Regions from separate parts of the Nonomuraea sp. NPDC051298 genome, predicted to be linked through region 1. Evidence: riboswitches for the same ligand, from Rfam matches in the RefSeq annotation. Region 1 holds a riboswitch; each other region holds the start of a gene.
The links. Region 1 has a riboswitch for thiamine pyrophosphate ahead of ACZ6S0_RS42980 (purine-cytosine permease family protein). Riboswitches for the same ligand answer to the same signal wherever they lie in the genome.
Positions count from the first base shown of each region.

Region 1 (5,080 bases):
CCGGGTCGGCGAGGTCCCCGCAGACCGCACGGTCTACGTGGTCTGCCGGGTGGGCGGCCGGTCCATGCAGGTCGCGGCCTGGCTCAACCAGCTCGGGCACGAGGCGGTCAACGTCGGCGGCGGCATGCGGTCGTGGGAGTCCGCCGGCCGTCCGATGGACAGCGAGACGGGGCAGCCGCCCTTCGTGGCCTGAGGGCCGCAGGCGGCGCACCATGGCCTGGGCTGCATCGGAAGTGGTTACGTCCGCGTTATGCGGTTCCCGCGATGATCGCGGCATTCAGCGCTCTGATGAGGGAGTGACGTTCGTGCGCGTGTTGGTCGCCGAGGATGAGAGGATGCTCGCCGACTCGATCGCCGAGGGCCTGCGGGGCGAGGCGCTCGCGGTGGACGTCGCCTACGACGGGGAGGAAGCCCTGGAGCGGCTCGGGGTCAACGAGTACGCCGTGCTCATCCTCGACCGCGACCTGCCCGGCGTGCACGGCGACGACGTGTGCAGGACCGTGGTCCAGCGGCAGTGGTCGGCCAAGGTGCTCATGCTGACCGCGGCAGGCGACGTGCGCTCGCGGGTGGCCGGGCTGTCGCTGGGGGCCGACGACTACCTGCCGAAGCCGTTCGCGTTCGAGGAACTGGTGGCCAGGGTGCACGCGCTCGGCCGCCGTACCGGGCGGGCGGATCCGCCGATCCTGGAGCGGGCGGGCGTCAGGCTCGACTGGGCGCACCGGCAGGTGTTCCGCGACGGCGTGTACGTGCCGCTGGCCCGCAAGGAGTTCGGCGTGCTGGCCGAGCTGCTACGGGCCGCGGGCACGGTCGTGTCGGCCGAGGAACTGCTGGAGCGGGTGTGGGACGAGCACATCGATCCGTTCACCAACACCGTCCGCACCACGATGATGAAGCTGCGCAGGAAGCTCGGGGAGCCCCAGGTGATCGAGACCGTGCCCGGCGCGGGATACCGCGTCCCATGAGCGTGCGGTTGCGTTTCGCGCTGGCCTGCGCGGCGCTGTTCGCGGTGCTCGGAGGGCTGGTCCTGACGGGCGTCTACCTGGTGACGTCGCAGAGCCTGGAATACCGCGGCGGGCTGCTCACTCCCGACTCGATCAGCGTTCAGGACGGCCGCGGCTTCACCCGCGGCTTCATCCGCGGCAACGATGCCTACGAGATCGCGCGGAGCCGGGCGATGCAGGTGGTCGCCGTCTATCAACGCGACACGCTCGCCAACGTCAGGAACGTCGGCGCGCTGGCGGTGCTGGCCGGGGCGGGTGCGGCGTTCGCGGTCGGCTGGCGGGCGGCGGGCTGGGTGGTTCGGCCGGTCAAGGCGGTGACCGAGACCGCGCGGCGGGTGGCGCAGAGCCACGACCTGACCGAGCGCATCGCGTACGAGGGGCCGCGCGAGGAGGCCAAGGAACTGGCCGACATCTTCGACACGATGCTGGACCGGCTGGCCCGCTCGTTCGACGGGCAGCGGCGCTTCGTCGCCAACGCCGCCCACGAGCTGCGCACCCCGCTGACGATCAACCGCACGCTGGTGGACGTGGCCGTGCGCCGGCCCGATGCCACGGACGACGTCAAGCGGCTGGGCGAGTCGCTGCTGCTGGTCAACGGCCGCCACGAGCGGCTCATCGACGGCCTGCTGGCGCTGGCCGAGGGCGAGCAGACGGTGCTCGACCGGCACTCGTTCGACCTGATGGACGTGGCCGAGCACGTGCTGGACCTGGCCGCGGCCGAGGCGGCCGAGCGGGAGGTGACGATACACCGGCTGCTCGACGCGGCTCCGACGATGGGCGAGGCGGTGCTGGTCGAGCGGCTGGTGCAGAACCTGGTGGAGAACGCGATCCGGCACAACCACCCCAAGGGCGAGGTGTGGGTGACCACGCGGCAGCGCACCGAGCAGGCGGAGCTGGTGGTGGCCAACACCGGGCTGCAGGTGCCGGCGTACGAGATCGAGACGATCTTCCAGCCGTTCCGCCGGCTGCACGGCGACCGGCTGCGCTCTGAACGGGGCAGCGGGCTGGGGCTCTCGATCGTACGGGTGATCGCCGAGGCGCACGGCGGCACGGTCGTCGCCCGGCCGCGTGACGAGGGCGGGCTGACGATCACCGTGGAGCTGCCCATCGGGTGAGGCGGCGCTGTCGGCGCCGGGGGGTGGCTGAGGACGGACGAATAGTGCATCATGGGGTCGCGCGCCGGGGTGATCTCCGGTTCGCAGACCGATCGTCGCGGGAGCTCGGGGTTCGCCGGGCTGAGAGGGCAGCCAGATCCGCTGCCGACCGCATGAACCTGTCCGGGTAATGCCGGCGTAGGGAGTGTGCGATGACGCATGGCGTCGAAGAAGTCCCGCTGACCCTCGAAGGCCGGCCGCCGAGGACCCTGGGGGTGCTCGACCAGGGCGCGCTCTGGGCGAACCTCGGTGTCAGCCTGCTGGGCTTCTCCGGGGCGCTGGTGCTGCTCGATCCCCTCGGCAACGCCCCGCTCAGCCTGGCCGCGGCGCTCGTGGCCACGGTGGTCGGCAGCCTGATCGGCACAGCCATGGTGGGTCTGTCGGCCGTGCCTGGCACGCGTACGGGGCAGCCGGCGATGGTGCTGCTGCGCGGGCTGTTCGGGGCCAGGATCTCCTACGTGCCCACGGTGCTGAACATCGTGCAGATGCTGGGCTGGGGCGCGTTCGAGCTGTGGGTGATCGCGAAGGGCGCCACCGCGATCTTCGGGTCGGTGCCGTACCAGGTGTGGGTGATCGTGGCGGGGGTGCTGACCACGGCGCTGACGATCTGGCCGCTCGGTTCGGTCCGGCTGCTGCGCCGGTACGTCACCGTCGGCGTGATCGTCTCGATGGTCTGGTTCACGGTGTTCTTCCTGCGCGAGGCCCCCGTGCACCAGGGCGGCGACTGGACGGCCTTCCCCGCCGCGGTCGACTACGTGATCGCGCTGTCGGTGTCGTGGGTGCCGATGGCCGCCGACTTCGCCCGCCACTCGCGTTCAGGGCGGGCCGCGTTCACCGGCGTGGTGGGCGGCTACACGCTGGCCCAGGTGGCCTGCCTGGGGCTGGGCGTCTACGCGGTGGCCATCGCGGGCGCGGCCGGGGTGTCGGCCGATCCGACGTCGGTGTTCGGGCCGTTCGTGGCGGTGCCGCTGGGCGCGCTGTTCTTCGGCATCCTGGTGCTGCGGGAGACCGACCAGTCGTTCGCCAACGTCTACTCCACCACGGTGTCGCTGCAGAACCTGATGCCGCGCATGGACCGGCGCGTCTTCTCCGCCGTCATCGGCGTGCTCACCGTGGTGATCGCCCTCTTCGTGGACGTCAACTCCTACGGCTCGTTCCTCAGCGTGATCGGCGCGGTGTTCGTCCCGATGTTCGCGGTGCTCGCGATCGAGTACTTCGTGCTGGGCGGAGCCGGCCGCTGGAACACCGCGCAGGACGCGCCCTCGCGGTGGGCGATGCTGGTGCCGTGGGCGCTGGGCTTCGTGGCCTACTGGCTGACGACCTCGACGCCGACCGTGCCCGCCTGGGACGGGCTGTGGGCGGGCCTGCGCGAGGCCATCGGCTTCGCCCGGCAGCCGTGGATGAACGGCGCGCTCGGCGGGGCCTTGGCGGCCGCGCTGGTGACGCTGGTCATCGGCCTGTTGACGCGGCGGCCCGCCGTTCGACGTTGAGCAGGTGCTGCTTGGCGGGCAGGCCGCCCGCGTAGTCGCCGAGCTGGCCGTCCTCGCGCACCACCCGGTGGCAGGGCACGATCACGCACACGGGGTTGGAGGCGAGCGCGTTGCCGATGGCCCGCAGCGCGCGGGGGCGGCCGATGCTCTCGCCGATCTGCTCCAGCGTGGTGGTCGTGCCGTAGGGGACCGCCACGGTCTTCTGCAGCACCGTGCGCGCGAAGGTCGTGGCCAGCGTGAGATCGACCGGCGTGGCGAACGCCCGCAACCGGCCGGAGAAGTACGCGTCCAGCTCTCTGCGCACCGGGTCGAGCCGCCGCGCGTCGGGCCCGATGAAACTGCTCGCATGCCTGGCGATCAGCTCGAACACGTCGTTCTCCGGCTCGAAGCTGCACGCCGCGATGCCCTTGCCGGTCACGGCCAGCACGAGCCTGCCCACGGCCCCGTCGTAGGTGCCGAACGCGATGTCGGGTGGCGTTTCGCCCCTATAGCTGCTGGAGGTCACACGCAGCAGGGCATCGAGATCGTTGCTCGACATACCCCTCACCCTCCTACCACCGGGAACCACCGTGACCGCAGCGTATCGGACCGATCGCCCGACGCGGCCACCGCGCCACGTGCACTATGGAGGTGTGGGGGACGAATGGGCCGGTAGTGACGATGAGATCGCCCGTGCGGCGCTCGCCAGCTCGCCCAACGCCGTCGTGGCGCTCGACAGGGACGAGAGCGTGCTGGTGTGGAACGCCGCGGCCGAGCGTCTGTTCGGGTGGACGGCCGAGCAGATCGTCGGCCGCCGGGCGCCGATCGTGCCCGATGAGCTGGGCGCCGAGCACAACGCCGTGCTGGAGCGCGTACGCACCGGCGCGCCGGTCTCGCTGCGCACCAAGCGCGTGCACAGCAACGGCTGCCTGCTCGACCTGCGGGTGGACATCAGCGCGCTGCGCCTGGGCAGCGCCGTGGCCGGCTACGTGTGCGTGTACCACCCGGCCAGGGCCGACGAGATGGCCGAGCTGCGGAGCGCGCGCAGGGCCAGGCTCGTGCGCCGGCTCACCGACGTGGTGGGCGACATCAACTCCGAGCTGGAGCTGTCCGCCGTGCTCGATCGCATCTCGGCCAGCCTCACCGAGCTGACGGGGGCGGACGCGGGCGGATTCGTGCTCATCGAGGGCGAACGGCTGCGGCTCGTCAGCACCTACCAGTTACCCGAGTCGCTCAGGGGGGCCACCACCGGCCTGCGGACGAGCCTGGTCGACCGGCTCCTGCGCACCGGCAAGACCGTGCTGCTGGAGTCCGGCGGGCTCGACGACCTGGTGTGGGCGCGGCTGGACGGCCTGCACACGATCGCGCTCGGCCTCGCGGCCGTGGGCGGGCGCCCGTACGGGGCGCTCTACGCGTTGTTCGCCCGGCGCACGCCCGGACACCTGGAGCTGGAGCT
Region 1 is NZ_JBVJIM010000025.1:33,584-38,663, reverse strand. Features, by position in the region: gene ACZ6S0_RS42995 (rhodanese-like domain-containing protein) at 1-193, shown strand, start outside; gene ACZ6S0_RS42990 (response regulator transcription factor) at 306-962, shown strand; gene ACZ6S0_RS42985 (sensor histidine kinase) at 959-2,116, shown strand; TPP riboswitch at 2,204-2,317, shown strand; gene ACZ6S0_RS42980 (purine-cytosine permease family protein) at 2,308-3,645, shown strand; gene ACZ6S0_RS42975 (methylated-DNA--[protein]-cysteine S-methyltransferase) at 3,605-4,183, opposite strand; gene ACZ6S0_RS42970 (sensor histidine kinase) at 4,278-5,080, shown strand, end outside.

Region 2 (5,080 bases), on a different contig from region 1:
GACCGTCAGCCCGGCCTTGGCGATCGCGGCGCGGGCGTCGTTGCCGGTCATGCCCGACACGTTGGGCACCACGATGCGCTCGGGGCCCAGTGAGAGCACCAGCGTGACCGTCGAGCCCTCCTCCAACTCGGCGCCGGCCACCGGGGAGGTGTTGAGCACCAGACCCTCGGCGAGCTTCTCGTCGTACTGGCCGTCGGCCTCGCGCACCTGCAGGCCCCGGGCCGCCAGCTCTCTCTCGGCGTCGGTGAGCTTCGAGCCGATCAGGCTGGGCACGGTGACGTATTCGGGCTGGGCGATGTACCAGCCGACCAGCCCGACCACGACCACCAGCACGGCGGCCAGCGTCACCAGGGGCCACTTGGGCCGGCGCGCGCGGTGCGCGGGCGCCTCCGCGCGCGGCTGGATCAGCGTGTGACCGGGGGCCGCCTGCGGCACCGACTGCGCCGCCGACTGCGCCGCCGAGTGGGCCGCCGACGCCGCGGACATGGCGTGGGCCGCCGGCGGCTGGGTGTGCGACAGGACCGGGCCGGTGCCCGGCGGGACGCTCATGCGCGGCAGCATGCGGTGCGCGTCGACCGCCGCCACCAGCAGCGCGGTCGCGTCGGCGGGCCGCTCCTGCGGCTCACGGGCGGTCGCGTGGCCCACCAGCGTGTCGATCAGCGGCGGCACGTCGGGCGCCACCGAGGACGGCGGCGGCACGGTGTCGTGGACGTGCCGGTAGGCCACCGCCATCGGCGTCTCGCCGTCGTAGGGCTGCTGCCCCGTCACCAGCTCGAACAGCATGATGCCCGCCGCGTAGACGTCGCTGCGGACGTCGGCGGCGCCCATGGTGACCTGCTCGGGCGCCATGTAGCCGACCGTGCCGATCATCATGCCGGTGCGGGTCTGGTTGGTCGCCTCGATCGCCCTGGCCAGGCCGAAGTCGACGACCTTGACCCGGCCGTCGTCGGTCATCAGCACGTTTTCCGGCTTGACGTCGCGATGCACCATCCCGGCCTGGTGGGCCGCGCCGAGGGCGGCCAGCACCGGGATCATGATCTCGAGGGCCTCACGGGCCGGGAGCCTGCCGCGCTCGCGCAGGATGTCGCGCAGGGTGCGGCCGGGGACGTATTCCATCGACAGGTAGACGATGTCGTTGTCGGTGCCCTGGTCGAAGACGTGCACCACGTTGGGGTGGGACAGGCTGGCAACCGACTTCGCCTCGCCGATGAACCTCCGGACGAACGCCGGGTCGTCGGCGAGCGAGCGATGCATGACCTTCAGCGCCACCGTCCGGTCGAGCCGGATGTCCAGCGCGAGGTAGACGGTCGCCATACCGCCCCGGGCGATCCGGCTCTCGATGCGGTAGCGCCTATCGAGAAGCCGCCCGACCAGGGGGTCCGCAGTCGTCGTATCCACCCCGCCGAGTTTACGGGCGTTTTGGCCCCGGCATGGCCCTACCGCCCGAAACCGATGCGGAGACGTGCCGTTGGAACGCCCTCACCTCGGGGCGGCACCTCCACGGCCAAGGCCGCGCGAGTGGCACCTCCACGGCCGGGGCCGCGCGGGTGGAACCGACGTCACGCCGTCATCGGCGAGGACGCCTCGGCGTAGCGGCGGCGCGGGATGCGCCCCGCCTGCCGCGCCTGCCGCCCGGCCGCCACCGCCCCCTTCATGGCCGCCGCCATGAGGTCGGGCCGCTGCGCCCGGGTGACGGCCGTGGCCAGCAGCACGGCGTCGCAGCCCAGCTCCATCGCCAGGGCGGCGTCGCTGGCCGTGCCGATGCCCGCGTCGAGGATCACCGGCACGCCGGCGGCCTCCACGATCAGCTCGATGCTGTGCGGGTTGCGGATGCCCAGCCCGGAGCCGATCGGCGCCCCCAGGGGCATCACGGCCGCGCAGCCGGCCTGCTCGAGCCGCCGCGCCAGCGCGGGATCGTCCCCGATGTACGGCAGCACCACGAACCCGTCGGCCACCAGCCGCTCGGCCGCGTCGAACGTCTCGATCGGGTCGGGCAGCAGCGTGCGCTCGTCGGCGATGACCTCGAGCTTGACCCAGTTCGTGCCCAGGGCCTCCCTGGCCAGCCGCGCCGTCAGCACGGCGTCGCCCGCGGTGAAGCAGCCCGCGGTGTTCGGCAGCACCTTGATGTCGCGCCCGCGCAGCACGTCGAGCACGGAGCCGCGCGCGCCGGGGTCGAGCCGCCGCATCGCCACCGTGGTCAGCTCGGTGCCCGACGCCGCCAGCGCCTGGTCGAGCACCTCGAGCGAGGGGGCGCCGCCCGTGCCCATGATGAGCCGGGAGGAGAACTTCTCCCCGGCGATGATCAGATCATCCACCTTGCACCGCCGTCAGAACCTCCACGCGGTCACGGTCGCTGAGCGCCGTCGTCTCCCAGGCGCCGCGGATGACCACCTCGTCGTTCAGTGCCACGGCCACGCCGGTGGTGGCCGAGGTCAATGTGCGTACGGCCTGCGCCACGGTCGTGCCTTCGGCCACCTCGTGCGCGGCCCCGTTGATGCTAACAATCATGAAATTTCCCGAAATCTCCCTGGGGCGCACAGCGCCGCCAGCTCGCTCTCCTCGCCCAGCAGGATGGCCGTCGTGAGCGGGGCCAGCAGCACGCCGCCCCGATGGTGCCCGGTCGCGTACGTCAGCCCCGGGGTGCCGCTCGGGCCGATGAGCGGCAGGTTGTCCGGCGTGCCGGGACGCAGCCCGGCCACCACGTCGCCGATCTCCAGCTCGGTGACGCCCGGCACCAGCTCTCTGGCGTCGCGCAGCAGCTCGTACAGGCCGCCGGCCGTGACCCGGGTGTCGAAGCCCAGCTCCTCCTGGGTGGCCCCGACCACCAGCTCACCGTCGCCCCGGGGGACCAGGTAGACCGACGAGCCGTGCACGGTGCCGCGTACGCAGCGGGTGAGCAGCGGCCGCGGCGAGCGCAACCGCATGATCTGCCCCTTGACCGGGCGTACCGGCACCTCGGCCAGCTCGGTGCTCCAGGCTCCGGCGGCCAGCACCACCCGCTCTGCCTCCAGGATCTCGCCACCGGGCCCGTCGAGGCGCACGCCGGTGATCGCGCCCGTGACGGCGCCGCCCGCGCGCAGCAGCTCGCGCGCCCGCGCCCGCACCACGGGCACGCCGCGCCGCTCCAGCGCGGTCAGCAGCGCCGCCGTCACCCGGCGCGGGTTCACCCAGGCGTCGCCGGGCGCCAGCAGCCCGCCGCGTACGGACGGGGCCAGCATGGGCTCCAGGCGGCGGCACTCGCGCCCGGTCAGGCGCTCGACCGTCAGCCCCAGCTTCTCCATGAACGCCGCCAGCTCGTCCAGCGCGGCCAGGTCGTCGGCGCCGAAGGCCACGTCGAGCGTGCCGTCAGAACGCAGATCGAGCAGGCCACCACCGCCCGTGCCGACCTCCGCGCCCGCCTCCGCGGTGAGTTCGGCGGCGAAGGCGGGCCAGCGGCGCAGTGCGGCCACCCCCAGCCGCAGCAGCGGCGCCTCGGTGTAGGTCACCTCGCTGACCGGGGCCAGCATCCCCGCGGCCGCGTGCGAGGCCCCCGTGCCCGGGGCCGGGTCGACGACGGTGACGGGCCGCCCTTCGCGCGCCAGCCGCCAGGCCACCGACAGCCCGACGACCCCGCCGCCCACGATCACGTCCACCTGCGCTCCCTTCGCCGGCATGATCCGGATCAGGTGTCTTGCGGTCGAAGGCCCGGCAAAGCCTTCCTCTCAGCCCGGTTACGGCCGGACTCCCGCGCGTCTTACGCCCACAGCCTACGGCCTCGGTGACGGACGCACGCACCGCCCCCGTTATGGTCATGAACGTGAACCATGTCGTGGTGGTGGGAGCCGGCCTGGCCGGAGTGCGTACGGTGGAGGCCCTGCGCGGGCGCGGCTTCACCGGCCGGATCACCCTGCTGGGTGAGGAGCGCCATCGGCCCTACGACCGGCCGCCCCTGTCCAAGGCCGTGCTCAAGGGCGAGGCCGACACGAGCTTCGTCGACACCGACCTGCACGCGATGGAGGTCGACTTCCGCCCGGGGGTGAGCGCCAAGTCGCTGCGCGCGGGCGTCGTGGAGACGACCGAGGGCGAGCTTCGCTACGACGGCCTGGTCATCGCCACCGGCGCCGAGCCGATCAGGCTGCCCGGCGACGGCCCCCAGCACGTCCTGCGCACCCTCGACGACGCCCACGAGCTGCGGGCCGTGCTCGTGCCGGGAGCCCGCGTCGTGGTCATCGGCGCGGGCTGGATCGGCGCGGAGGTGGCCACCGCGGCCCGCCGCGCCGGGTGCGCCGTCACGGTCGTCGAGAGCGCCGCCACCCCGCTCGCCACCGCCGTCGGCACCGGGATCGGGGCCCGCACCCTGCCCTGGTACGACGGCATCGACCTGCGCCTGGACACCATGGTCGAGTCGGTCGACGAGGGCGGCGTGCGCCTGGTGGGCGGCGAGTTCGTCGAGGCCCACGTCGTCGTGACCGGCATCGGCGTGCGTCCCGCGATCGAATGGCTGGCCGGCGCCGACATCGACCTGCACAACGGCGTCGTGACCGACGAGCACCTGCGCGCCTCGCTGCCCGGCACCGTCGCCGTCGGCGACTGCGCCGCCTGGTGGTCGCGCCGCTGGCGGACCAGGCTGCGGGTGGAGCACTGGGACACCGCGCTCAACGCCCCCGAGGTGGCCGCCGCGACGCTGCTGGGGGAGGAGGCGGTCTACGACCCGGTGCCGTACTTCTGGTCCGAGCAGTTCGGCCACATGCTCCAGTACGCCGGCCACCACCCCGCGGGCGAGCGGCTCGTCTACCGGGGCGAGCCCGAGGGCAAGTGGTCGGCCGTGTGGCTCACCGAGGGCGACACGCTGGCCGCGGTGCTGGCCGTCGACCGGCCGCGCGACCTCGTCCAGGGGCGGCGCATCATCGAGGCCGGCCACCGCCTCGACGTGGAGCGCCTGGTAGATCCACAGGTCTCCCTACGGGATTGTGTTGTTTGAGCAAGCGCGCCATGTGGTAGTTGTGGTTTCGTGACGCTTTCTGTTGCACAGATCGACCGGGAGACCGACCAGCTCGTCGACGAGTGGCTCACTCTCCCCGAAGTGGCCACGCGCCTCGAC
Region 2 is NZ_JBVJIM010000002.1:542,019-547,098, forward strand. Features, by position in the region: gene pknB (Stk1 family PASTA domain-containing Ser/Thr kinase) at 1-1,398, opposite strand, end outside; gene ACZ6S0_RS07820 (thiazole synthase) at 1,560-2,315, opposite strand; gene thiS (sulfur carrier protein ThiS) at 2,308-2,508, opposite strand; gene thiO (glycine oxidase ThiO) at 2,505-3,653, opposite strand; TPP riboswitch at 3,622-3,738, opposite strand; gene ACZ6S0_RS07835 (NAD(P)/FAD-dependent oxidoreductase) at 3,797-4,960, shown strand; gene ACZ6S0_RS07840 (Rv2175c family DNA-binding protein) at 4,991-5,080, shown strand, end outside.
Region 2: it holds a riboswitch for thiamine pyrophosphate, as region 1 does, so the genes downstream of both, thiO (glycine oxidase ThiO) here and ACZ6S0_RS42980 (purine-cytosine permease family protein) in region 1, are expected to answer to the same signal.

Region 3 (5,080 bases), on a different contig from region 1:
CGAGCGGCTCCACCACCAGATCGGGAACGCCCGCCGCGGCCCTGGCCAGCTCCACGCACCTGTCCGGGGTGAACTGCCCGGGGCTCTCCCCTCGGCCGGGCTCGTAGGCGACGTGCAGCGCCATCTTGTCGCCCACGACGCGGACCATGCCGGAGAAGCCGGGATTGGTCACCTGGCCGATGGCGAAGCTCCGGTCGCCGAGCGCGTCCCCGAGGTCGGCGCGGACCATGATGCCCACGGTGTGCTCCAGCACGCCGACGCCGCTCCTGCCGATGCCCAGCGTGGCGCGGATGGAGCTGTTCGCGCCGTCGGCGGCGATCAGGTAGTCGGCCTCGACCGTGGCTCGGGCGCCACCGGCCCGATCGGCCAGGACCGCGCTGACTCCGCCGGACCCGTCGTCGAACGACTCGAGTTCGGCGCCGAAACGCAGGTTCGCGCCGAGCGCTTCGGCGTGCTCGCGCAGCACCGGCTCCAGCACGTCCTGGGACAGGACCGCGTCCTCGCAGGGGCTGACGTCGGCGAATCCCTCGTGGGCGCCGCGGGCGTTCGGCGGCGCCAGCCAGCGGTAGTTGTCGCTGGTCAGGCTCTCGGCCCAGAGGAGCCCCGTGTCGGTCAGGCGCCAGGGGCCGGCCGCGCGCACGGCCTCCTCCACCCCGGCCGCCCGGAACAGCTCCATGGTGCGCGCGTTGTAGCCCGGGGTGCGCGGATGGATGGACGTGCCCGGATGGCGTTCGGCCAGCACCACGTCCACGCCGTGCCGCCGCAGGAAAAGGGCGGCGGACAATCCGACCAGGCTCCCGCCGATGATCAGCACCTGCGTGCGGTCTCGCGGCATGTCGTCATTCCCTTGGCTCGAAGGTGGCCAGCAGCCGGAGCAGCTCGCCGCTGAGACGGTCGTCGGCGCCGGCGGGGAGGGGCGGACGCGTCACCAGGCCCAGCACGAGATAGATGATCATCGTCGCCGCGGGCTCAGGGTCGAGATCGGGTCGTACGCGTCCGTCGCGCCGGGCGGAGCGCAGCCAGTCACCGATGGTGCGGTGCCGGGCGATTCTTCCGTACGCTGACCGCATCGCCTCTGGAAACGTCCGAAAGGTTGGGATCGTGCGTAGTTCGGTTTTCGGAAACCTCAACGCCCAGCAGTTGCCCCCTGGCTTCGCTCTCGAGAACGGCAAGATGCTGCGCGTCCAGTTGCCCCACGAGGTGCTGGCCAAGCAGGGGTCGATGGTCGCCTTCCAGGGACAGATGGACTTCGACTACGAGGGTTCCGGCGGGATCGGGAAGTTTCTCAAGAAGGCCGTGACGGGGGAGGGGGGCTCGCTGATGCGCGTACGCGGCGAGGGGCAGCTCTACCTGGCCGACAACGCCGACGACATTCACCTGTTCTTCCTGGAGAACGAGGGCATCACGGTCAACGGGCGCAACCTGCTGGCCTTCCAGCCGCAGCTCACCTGGGACATCAAGCGCGTCCAGGGGGCGGGGGTGGCGGCCGGCGGGCTGTTCAACACCACCGTCACCGGCACGGGGTGGGTGGCCATCACCACGCACGGCACGCCGGTGCTGCTCGACGCCGCCCGGATGCCGACGTTCGCCGACGGGCAGTCCGCGGTCTGCTGGAGCGCGGGGCTGCAGGTCGGGGTCAACCGGACGATGAAGGCGGGGGCGCTGATCGGGCGGGGGAGCGGGGAGGCCATGCAACTGGCGTTCAGAGGGCAGGGGTTCGTGCTGGTGCAGGCCAGCGAAGGCGTCCCGGTGGTGACCCAGTCCTCGTGACGACCTTCGGAGGGGGCTCGGGCGGCGGGCTTCGCTCAGACGCGGACCACTGCCAGCGGGCAGGGGGCGTGGTGGAGCATGGCCTGGCTGATCGAGCCGATGAGCATCCCCGCGAGCTGCCCGTGTCCCCGCGACCCCACCACCAGCAGGTCGGCCTCCGAGGCGGCCTCCTTGAGCACCTCCACCGGATGCCCGTGCACGACCTCGGCCACCACGTCCACCTCGGGGTGCCGTTCGCGGTGCTCGGTCAGTGAGGTCTTCAGCGCGCGCAGGACGTCCTGCTCGCTCTCCCTGTCTGCCGGTTCGAAGCCGCTCACGTGGGGCCAGGCCCACGCCTGTACGGCACGCAGTCGTGCCCCCCGCAGCTCCGCCTCGGCGAACGCGAACTCGAGCGCTCGCGTGGCGCAGGGAGAGCCGTCCGTCCCTGCCACGATCTCGCCGTGCGGGACGGCGGGCCGACCGTGGACCAGGACCACGTTCGCAGGGGCGTGGGTGGCCACCCCGTACGCCACCGACCCCACCAGCAGCCCCCGCACGCCGCCGATGCCACGGCTGCCGACGACCAGCAACTCGGCCGCCTCGGCCGCCTTCACCAGCGCCGAGCGGGGATCGCCCGGCAGCAGCACGCCCTCGACGTCCACCTGCGGGCACTCCCGGCGCGCGCGGTCCTGGGCGGAGATGAGGACGCTGTTCGCGCCGTCCCGCATCCACCGCGCCACCTCGGCGTAGCGGATGGGCCCCTCCTCGCACACCCACTTGGGCACGGCGTGCGCCACCGTCAGCGGCCTGCGGCGCAGCGCCGCCTCCGTGGCGGCCCACCCGGCGGCCTCCAGGCCGGTACGGGAACCGTCGACGCCAACGATGATCAACGTACTCAGCTCCTCAGACCAGCGCGTAGCACTCCACCTCGGCCCGGCGGAACGGGAGCCCCTTGGCCTCGGACTCGCGAACGCACGCGCGCTCGGCCTTGCCGAGCCGGAGCAGGCCGCAGACGGTCACGCCGGAGTACGTCCGGCAGTCGAGGTTGTGATCTGTTCTGCCGACGCGGTACATCTCCTTGACCGCCTCTCGGCACTTCGCCTTCCCGGTGTCGGAGTAGCGGCACTGGCCGATCAGGATGTCGTACTGCTCCTGGCTGACCTCGTGCTTCCCCATGCCGTCCCCGGCCGCTGCGGTGGCACCGGACGCGGCCATCACGACGAGTAGTCCAATGACAGCGGCGAATCTCATCATGTTTCCCCTGATGGGACCGTACCGCCCAGGGCGGTCCCCAAACCTCGCCCGCGATGTTTCGACCGGGGGCGGGTCTGGGTACGATCACCGCCGTCCAACGCGGGAGCCCGGTGTGGACCGGGCTGAGAGGACGGCTGACAGCCGCCGACCGCCAGAACCTGCTCCGGATAATGCCGGCGAAGGGAGTTTGCGCGATGAGTGACGCGCGCTTTTCCAAGATCTACAGCGGTGAGCTGCGGGTGCCGATGCGGCAGGTGCGACTGTCCGACGGCTCGGCGGTGACGCTGTACGACACCTCCGGCCCCTACACCGACCCCGCTTTCGAGCCCGACCTCCGGCGCGGGCTGCCGCGCCTGCGCGAGGCGTGGATCCGGGAGCGGCGGGCGGCCGGGCAGCCGGTCACGCAGGTCGCCTGCGCCCGGCGCGGGCTGGTGACCACGGAGATGGAGTACGTGGCCGTGCGCGAGGGAGTCGCGCCCGAGTTCGTCCGCCAGGAGGTCGCTGCGGGCCGGGCCATCATCCCCGCGAACGTCAACCATCCCGAGTCCGAGCCCATGATCATCGGCCGGAACTTCCTCGTGAAGATCAACGCCAACATCGGCAACTCCGCCGTCACCTCCTCGATCGAGGAGGAGGTCGAGAAGATGACCTGGGCCACCCGCTGGGGAGCCGACACGATCATGGACCTGTCCACCGGCGCCGACATCCACGAAACCCGCGAGTGGATCCTGCGCAACTCGCCCGTCCCGGTCGGCACCGTGCCCATCTACCAGGCGCTGGAGAAGGTCAAGGGCCGCCCGGAGGCGCTGTCGTGGGAGGTCTACCGCGACACGCTGATCGAGCAGTGCGAGCAGGGCGTCGACTACGTGACCGTGCACGCGGGCGTGCGGCTGGCGCACGTGCCGCTCACGACCCGACGCAAGACCGGCATCGTCTCGCGCGGGGGTTCGATCATGGCCGCCTGGTGCCTGGCGCACCACCGCGAGAGCTTCCTGTACGAGAACTTCGCCGAGATGTGCGAGATCCTGGCCCGCTACGACGTGTCGTACTCGCTGGGCGACGGGCTGCGTCCCGGCTCGATCGCCGACGCCAACGACGAGGCCCAGTTCGCCGAGCTGCGCACACTCGGAGAGCTGACCGGCATCGCGCGCGAGCACGACGTCCAGGTGATGATCGAGGGGCCGGGCCACGTGCCCATGCACAAGATCAAAGAGAACGTCGACCTGCAGCGCGAGCTGTGCGACGACGCGCCCTTCTACACGCTGGGGCCGCTCGTGACCGACATCGCCCCGGGCTACGACCACATCACCTCCGGCATCGGGGCCGCGATGATCGGCTGGTACGGCACGGCCATGCTCTGCTACGTCACCCCCAAGGAGCACCTCGGCCTGCCGGGCAAGGACGACGTCAAGACCGGCGTCATCACGTACAAGATCGCCGCCCACGCCGCCGACCTGGCCAAGGGGCACCCGGGCGCGCAGGAGTGGGACGACGCCCTGTCCGACGCGCGCTTCGAGTTCCGTTGGGAGGACCAGTTCGACCTGTCGCTCGACCCTCCGACAGCGCGCTCGTTCCACGACGAGACCCTGCCCGCCGCGCCCGCCAAGACCGCCCACTTCTGCTCGATGTGCGGGCCCAAGTTCTGCTCGATGAAGATCAGCCACGACATCAGGGCGGCGGGCTACGCGGAGAAGGCCGCCGAGTTCAGACGCCTCGGCGGCAACCTCTACATCGACCACTCCAACAGCGACCCCAGCGACCACCCCGACTCCGAACCCGGTGACCAACTCGGCTCCGAGCCCGGCGACCACCCCGACTCCGAGCCCGGCGACCAGCGCGATCAGCCGTTCGATCGACCCGCCGCCCAGCCTGCCGCCCAGCCCGTCGACTGACCCCCGGCACCGCCTTCCGCCGCCTGCGGCCCACCCCTGCCGCCGATCCCGCCCGCCTTCCCTCGGGGAGGCGGACAGGATCGGCACCAGCCACCCAACACCCGGCCCTTGCCCTGGCCCCTAACCCTGGCCCTTCGGCTCCGGCTTCCTGGCCCCGGCCCTCCGACTCCGGCTTCCTGGCCCCG
Region 3 is NZ_JBVJIM010000004.1:457,937-463,016, reverse strand. Features, by position in the region: gene ACZ6S0_RS15715 (FAD-dependent monooxygenase) at 1-835, opposite strand, end outside; gene ACZ6S0_RS15710 (hypothetical protein) at 840-1,070, opposite strand; gene ACZ6S0_RS15705 (AIM24 family protein) at 1,102-1,770, shown strand; gene ACZ6S0_RS15700 (universal stress protein) at 1,806-2,639, opposite strand; gene ACZ6S0_RS15695 (hypothetical protein) at 2,653-2,964, opposite strand; TPP riboswitch at 3,093-3,205, shown strand; gene thiC (phosphomethylpyrimidine synthase ThiC) at 3,198-4,895, shown strand.
Region 3: it holds a riboswitch for thiamine pyrophosphate, as region 1 does, so the genes downstream of both, thiC (phosphomethylpyrimidine synthase ThiC) here and ACZ6S0_RS42980 (purine-cytosine permease family protein) in region 1, are expected to answer to the same signal.